3 regions of the Cobetia sp. LC6 genome follow, and region 2 is predicted to be linked to each of the others. Evidence: predicted binding sites of a transcription regulator. Region 2 holds the regulator's gene; each other region holds the start of a gene.

Region 1 (2,270 bases), on a different contig from region 2:
GGTCGCCATGAACCGCCTGCGTCTGGATCGTCGTGCCGTGGCCTGTGCACTGACCTTCGGCCTGACCGCGCCCTACATGCTGCTGCCGGTCGGTTTCGGCTCCATCTTCCTCAACGACATCCTGCTGGCCAACATCAATGATGCCGGCCAGTCGCTCGGTCTCGACGTGACCCGTGGCATGGTGCCGATGGCGATGGCGATTCCCGTCGGCGGCATGTTCCTTGGCCTGCTGACGGCGCTGTTCGTCTCCTACCGCAAGCCGCGTGACTACGCGACCCGCGAGATCAAGTCCAGCAACGTACCGCACCACACGCCCATGCACACGCCATCCAAGAGCGGTCTGGTCATGGCAGGCATCGCCATCATCGCCGCCCTCGGCATTCAGTTGTATTCCGGCTCGATGATTCTCGGCGGCCTGGTCGGCTTCGCCATCCTCTCGCTGGGTGGCCTGTTCAAGTGGAACGAAGCGGATGACCTCTTCACCTCCGGCATGCGCATGATGGCGCTGATCGGCTTCATCATGATCTCGGCGGCAGGTTTCGCTTCCGTGATGAAGGCCACCGGCGACATCCAGACCCTGGTCGACGCCTCCTTCCACATCATCGGTGACAACAAGCCGCTGGCCGCGCTGGTCATGCTGATGGTCGGTCTGTTCATCACTCTCGGCATCGGCTCCAGTTTCTCGACCATTCCGATCATTGCCGCCATCTACGTGCCGCTGGCGCTGCAATTCGGCTTCTCGCCGCTGGCCACCGTCGCGCTGATCGGCACCGCCGCCGCGCTGGGAGATGCCGGCTCACCGGCTTCTGACTCGACCCTCGGCCCGACGGCCGGCCTGAATGTCGATCAGCAGCACGACCACATCTGGGACAGCGTGGTGCCGACCTTCCTCCACTACAACATCCCGCTGATCGTGTTCGGCTGGGTGGCCGCGATGACGCTGTAATCCGCTGAGCGCCAGTCTCGCGCCCAAGCAAGATGCCAGCCATGCCAACGCCCGACAGTGGGGACTCTCCTCACTGTCGGGCGTTATCGTTGGTGAGCCTGCTCAAGCGCAATGAGTGGGCACAAGCACTGGACAGCCATCCAGTATTTTAGCATGATGCGCGCATGCGCAAGATCCTCCACGCCGACTGTGATTGCTTCTATGCCGCCGTCGAGATGCTCCGCCATCCCGAGTGGCGCGAGGTGCCCATCGCCATCGGTGGCCGCACCGAGCAACGCGGCGTCATCGCCACCTGCAACTATCCCGCGCGCGCCTTCGGCGTACGCTCGGCGATGTCGACCGCCCGAGCGCTGCGCCTTTGCCCACAGCTGATTCTGGTACCCCCGGATTTCGAGCGCTACCGCGCCGTTTCCGCCGAGATCCAGGCACTCTTCCATGAACTGACGCCCTTGGTGGAGCCCCTCTCGCTGGATGAGGCCTATCTGGATGTCAGCGCCGTGACTGACTTTCAGGGCAGCGCCACCTGGATGGCGCGCTGGCTGAAGGAAGAGGCGCTCAGGCGCACCGGCATCACCCTCTCCCTTGGCGTGGCCGCCAACAAGTTTCTGGCCAAGATCGCCAGTGACTGGGAAAAGCCCGACGGCCTGACGGTGATCACGCCCGAGACCAGCGACGCCTTCATCCGCCAGCTGCCCGTCGGCAAGCTGCACGGGGTCGGCCCGGCGACGCTGGCGCGTCTGACACGCCTGGGCATCACCACCTGCGAAGACATGCGCGGCACACCGTTGACAACACTGGCCGAGCACTTCGGCAAGTTCGGCACACGCCTGCACGAACTGGCGCACGGCATCGATGAGCGACCGGTGCGTGTCGAACGCGAACGCAAGTCGATCAGTGTCGAGCACACCTTCGATCACGACCTGCCTGACCTGCCAGCCTGCCTGGAGCGCCTGCCCGCCCTGCTCGAACGCCTGACCAGCCGTCACGCCCGTCATGACCAGCCGGTGCTGGCCAAGCAGTTCGTCAAGATCCGCTTCAGCAACTTCGAGAGCACCACGCTGGAAAGCCTGCTCCCCGCCTCGACCACCACGCTGCCGAGCGCCAACAGCTTCGCTCTGCTGATGGAGCAAGCCTGGCAACGCGGCCACCGCCCTGTCCGCCTGCTGGGCGTCGGCGTACGTCTCAAGGCCCGCGAGGACGCCCAGCAGCTGGGGTTGTTCTAGCTCCTTGATCGTTCGCGGTCATGCTCCCGCTTTCGCCTCGGACGAAGAGCGCTCTGCCGCAGTGGTACCCGCTTCGCCTTCATCGCCCCAATCTCCCCAGA
Region 2 (2,270 bases):
TCTCTCATGAGGTGGTGCAGGTTCACCGGAAAGCCACGTACGATATCGGCTCGTTTGACCACGGCACACGTGAGCACGACACATCCGAACACTGCCATCGGCGAACATTCGTTTGAAACACTTTGATTCTAGCGCGCCATGTCACGACTGACAATTCTCTCGCGTTTCAAACGCCAAAGGTTTAGTCGAGCCTGATATTCCTTCAATGCAGACCGTTCCGATTCAAGGACTCGTCGTGCTCGGTGACAGACCACCCCGCAGGGCCACACCGGATTGCCCTCTCGACAGCTTGCCTTGGATATCGACAAGCCAAGTCGGCAGACAGCGATATCTCGACGACTACCTGCCCTTTGAGGCCTCCACACAAGCCACGATGCCTTGCATGACTGCCATGACTGGATACAATGACAGTTGTATGGATGCACACCCCGTGCCGTCAGCTCAAGATGCCGCCCAGGCCAAAGGCAATGCCATGACCCAGCCGCTTACTCCGCGCCAGCAGGATGTCTTCGACTTCATCATCAAGACCATCAAGTCCTCTGGCTACCCGCCGACGCGGGCCGAAATCGCCCAGGCGCTGGGCTTCCGCTCGCCGAATGCCGCCGAGGAGCATCTGCGTGCCCTCAAGCGCAAGGGCGCCATCGAGATGGTGCCGGGCACCTCACGCGGCATTCGCGTGCCGTCGCTGGCTGACGTCGACGAGAGCGCCAACGATGGTCTGCCGGTGATCGGGGAAGTGGCCGCCGGCAGCCCGATTCTTGCCAGCGAGCATATCGACCGTCACTGCCCGCTGCCGAGCGACTACTTCTCGCCGGCTGCCGACTACCTGCTGCGTGTGCGCGGCGTGTCGATGAAGGATGTGGGAATTCTGGAAGGCGACCTGCTGGCCGTGCATCGCACCACCAGCGTGCGTGACGGGCAGATCGTGGTGGCACGCCTGGGAGATGAAGTCACCGTCAAGCGCTTCCGCCGTGACGGGCACTATGTGTGGCTGGAAGCCGAAAACGAGGACTTCTCACCGATCAAGGTCGACCTGCGCACGGACAGCCTGGAGATCGAGGGCCTCGGGGTAGGTGTCATCCGCGATGGTGGCCTGCACTGAGGTCTTGACCAGCTGCGCTTTAAGCAACAGAAAAGCCGCACGCATTGCACAAAAAAACCCGCCTCGAGGCGGGTTTTTTGTGCGCGAAGCGCGAGCGATGCATCAGTGCACGATGCCTTCTGACTGCTCATCCTCGTCTTCTTCGCCATCCCAGAGGCGAGTCCGGGTGATGGCGTGGTCGATCATCTCACGCGCGACCTCGAAACGATTGTCACGCAGCAGATCAGCGGCCTCGTCTGAAATGCGAATGCTGAGCAGCGGCTCACCTTCGCTTTCCGCGGCGCGCAGAATCACTTCACCATCTTCCATTTGCACAATTTCAAGTACGGCGGGATCGGACACGTCATTCCTCCTGCACGGCACCTCGTGAGATACCGGCGTCGTTGTAATCGTCAGCGCGACGGCTGGCAAGCCCGGCACCGCGTTGCCATCAGCGACGCAGAAAAAAGTACGACCACAGCCAGAGCCATGGTCGTACCGGAGAGTGCAGGGCTTGCCACAATGCGATCAGTCTAGCACCCGTGAAGGCGAAACGTCACCCGATCGCCATGCGCCAGTCATCACCAACGTGCAGCGCCATATCAGCGCCTTGACCTACCACTCGACGCTCGACTCGCGCAGCTGCGGCAGCAGCGCCTTGAATGCCGTGATGGCGGCGCTGAGACGCTCGGCCAGCGAGTCGCTCGAGGCTGCCGCGATGATCAGACCATCACCCCGCGAACGCGATTCCTCGCGGCGAGCGACGCCACCCTCTTCATGCAGACGGGTCACATCCGCGATCAGCTCAGACAACCAGCTGTCAGGACGTTCCAGCAGGCTGCGCAGCTGCTCGACCTCGGCAATGGGCGTCGGTGGTGTGGCCAGGCGCTCGCGCCAGCTCCCCTGCGGCCAGCGCGCCGTCACGGCACACTCTTCCAGCAATGAGGCCAGCGCCAGCTCCAGCAGGGCGAGCGCGCCCTCTTCACCGGCCATGCGACGCGCCACGGCATGCTCATCGTCGCCAGAGACCGCTGACTGGGCCAGCAGCAACTCGGCCTGATACAGCAGCTGATTGGTACGGGCACGCTGGCTCATCAGCTCTTGGCTCCCTTGCGCTTGTCCTCGACGACCCAGCGGCCGTTGTCGTAGGTCGCCTTCCAGCCGGTCGCCTTGCCATCTTCATCGGTCA
Region 3 (2,270 bases), on a different contig from region 2:
GAAGACGTCGTGGATGAAGTGCTGGACCGCTGTGGCGCCGTCGATGGCGACATCGTGTTCTTCGGTGCTGACAAGGCCAGCATCGTGGCCGAGGCCATCGGTGCGCTGCGCGTCAAGCTGGGTGAAGACCTCAACCTCTACACCCGCGAGTGGGCACCGCTGTGGGTCGTCGACTTCCCGATGTTCGAAGCCGATGCCAACGGCCGCCTGAGCGCGCTGCACCACCCGTTCACCGCGCCGTCCTGCACGCCGGAAGAGCTCAAGGCCAACCCGGAAGCGGCACTGTCTCGCGCCTACGACATGGTCATCAACGGCACCGAGCTGGGTGGCGGCTCCATCCGTATCCACGATCAGGCCATGCAGCGTACTGTGTTCGAAGTGCTGGGCATCGGTGAAGAAGAAGCGGAAGAGAAGTTCGGCTTCCTGCTCGACGCCCTGAAGTTCGGCGCGCCGCCCCATGGTGGTCTGGCCTTCGGTCTCGACCGTCTGGTGATGCTGATGACCGGTGCCAAGACCATTCGTGAAGTGATTGCCTTCCCGAAAACCCAGAGCGCCGGCTGCATGATGACCGACGCCCCGGGCGTGGTCAGCGGTGAGCAGCTAAAGGAGCTGAACATCCGTCTGCGTCAGAAGGTCAAGCTCGAAGACGAAAGCGGCCAGGCCTGATTCAGCGGCGCATGACCGAGAGAGTGACTGGTGGGGCCGTCTGGACTGATTCGATCAGGCCCGGGCGGTCCCGCGGTGGCAGGTTTGCCCCTGTGGCCTGATAGACTAGGGGGCGAGCAAGCCCGACAAGGCGGTGCGAGACTGTTTGCTGGCGTTCACGTCAGGCAATGACAGTGTCGCACCGCCTTTTTTGTGGCATGGTGGCTGGTTATATACACAGTAAGAGCGATGGCGTGATGACGACAGCGAAGACGCAAGGTGTGAGAGACGAGGCAGCGGCATGATCATTCTTGGCATCGACCCGGGCTCACGTCTGACCGGGTATGGAGTATTGGATGTCTCTGCGGCTCAGCCTCGCTATGTGGACAGTGGCTGCATCCGCATGTCACAGGTCAGCCTGGATCAGCGCCTGGCGCAGATCTATGCCGGTATCAGCGAGGTGATCGCCCTGCATCGCCCCGCGGAATTCGCCATCGAGCAGGTCTTCATGTCCAAGAACGCCGATTCGGCGCTCAAGTTGGGACAGGCGCGCGGAGCTGCCATCGTGTGTGCAGCCAACCACGGCTTGCCGGTATTCGAGTACGGGCCGCGGCAGATCAAGCAGGCCGTGACCGGTACCGGTGCCGCGGAGAAGTCTCAGGTGCAGCATATGGTCACGCATACGCTCAAGCTTTCCGCCACGCCACAGGCCGATGCCGCCGATGCGCTGGCCATCGCCTTGACGCATTGTTTCGCGCGTCGACGACTGACGCCCGGCAATGACCAGCTGGAAGCCTTGGGGCTGGGGAATACCAGTCGACGCAAGGGAACCCGCGTGCGACGTAGCAGCAGCTGGCGAGACTTCGAGCCTGACGCCTGACATGCCGCTGAGCGACAAATGCGGTATTGTGCTCAATTAATAGCGATTTTTCAGTCACTTGTAGAGCGTCTGCCGAGCCTGGCAGCAGCCGATTGCGTGATGCGCCAAGCCGCGCGGCATCAGGCTTCGGGTCCTCACCCAAGGTATGACTGTCAGAAAGATGCGACAAATTCGTCGTGACACTGGGACATGCCGCCTGCGCTTCATCTTTGGTAGGCTTGCCCGCATTGTAACAATCCGTGCAGAGAATCGGGCCTGTCAGCAGCAGGATCCTGACGAACACGTTCTCTGCCGAGCAAGGACAGCCGCAACATGATTGGACGCCTGACCGGGACATTGCTGGAAAAACAACCGCCGCAGCTGGTGCTTGACGTACAGGGTGTCGGTTATGAACTGGAAGCTTCGATGAACACCCTGTTGGGCTTGCCGGCCGTGGGCGAACATTGCCAGCTTTACACCCACCTGGTGGTGCGCGAAGACGCGCAGTTGCTGTATGGCTTCGGCAAGGAGCCCGAGCGTCGTCTGTTCCGTGAATTGATCAAGATCTCTGGTGTCGGCCCACGACTGGCGCTGGCGATTCTGTCGGGAATGGAGCAGTCCGATTTCATCCGCTGTGTTCATGACGAAGATAGCCGAGCGCTGACACGCCTGCCGGGCGTCGGCAAGAAGACGGCGGATCGCTTGATCATCGAGATGCGCGATCGCCTCAAGCATTGGACGCTGCCGGCGGATGATGGTCTGGATG

What was found. The regulator LexA, encoded in region 2, represses DNA repair genes until DNA is damaged. The targets are predictions, from matches to a motif close to TACTGTNTANNTANACAGTA.
Region 1: a site for LexA is predicted at 1,073-1,092, ahead of dinB (DNA polymerase IV). Genes of this name have one in related genera too.
Region 3: a site for LexA is predicted at 869-888, ahead of ruvC (crossover junction endodeoxyribonuclease RuvC). Genes of this name have one in related genera too.

The regions. Positions count from the first base shown of each region.
Region 1 covers NZ_JASSPL010000010.1:27,009-29,278, reverse strand. The annotation lists gene QQF40_RS12295 (Na+/H+ antiporter family protein) at 1-946, shown strand, start outside; gene dinB (DNA polymerase IV) at 1,111-2,169, shown strand; gene QQF40_RS12285 (HlyD family secretion protein) at 2,188-2,270, opposite strand, start outside.
Region 2 covers NZ_JASSPL010000001.1:221,123-223,392, reverse strand. The annotation lists gene lexA (transcriptional repressor LexA) at 473-1,102, shown strand; gene QQF40_RS00995 (hypothetical protein) at 1,205-1,444, opposite strand; gene QQF40_RS00990 (DUF6586 family protein) at 1,697-2,176, opposite strand; gene topA (type I DNA topoisomerase) at 2,176-2,270, opposite strand, start outside.
Region 3 covers NZ_JASSPL010000004.1:213,952-216,221, reverse strand. The annotation lists gene aspS (aspartate--tRNA ligase) at 1-666, shown strand, start outside; gene ruvC (crossover junction endodeoxyribonuclease RuvC) at 947-1,525, shown strand; gene ruvA (Holliday junction branch migration protein RuvA) at 1,838-2,270, shown strand, end outside.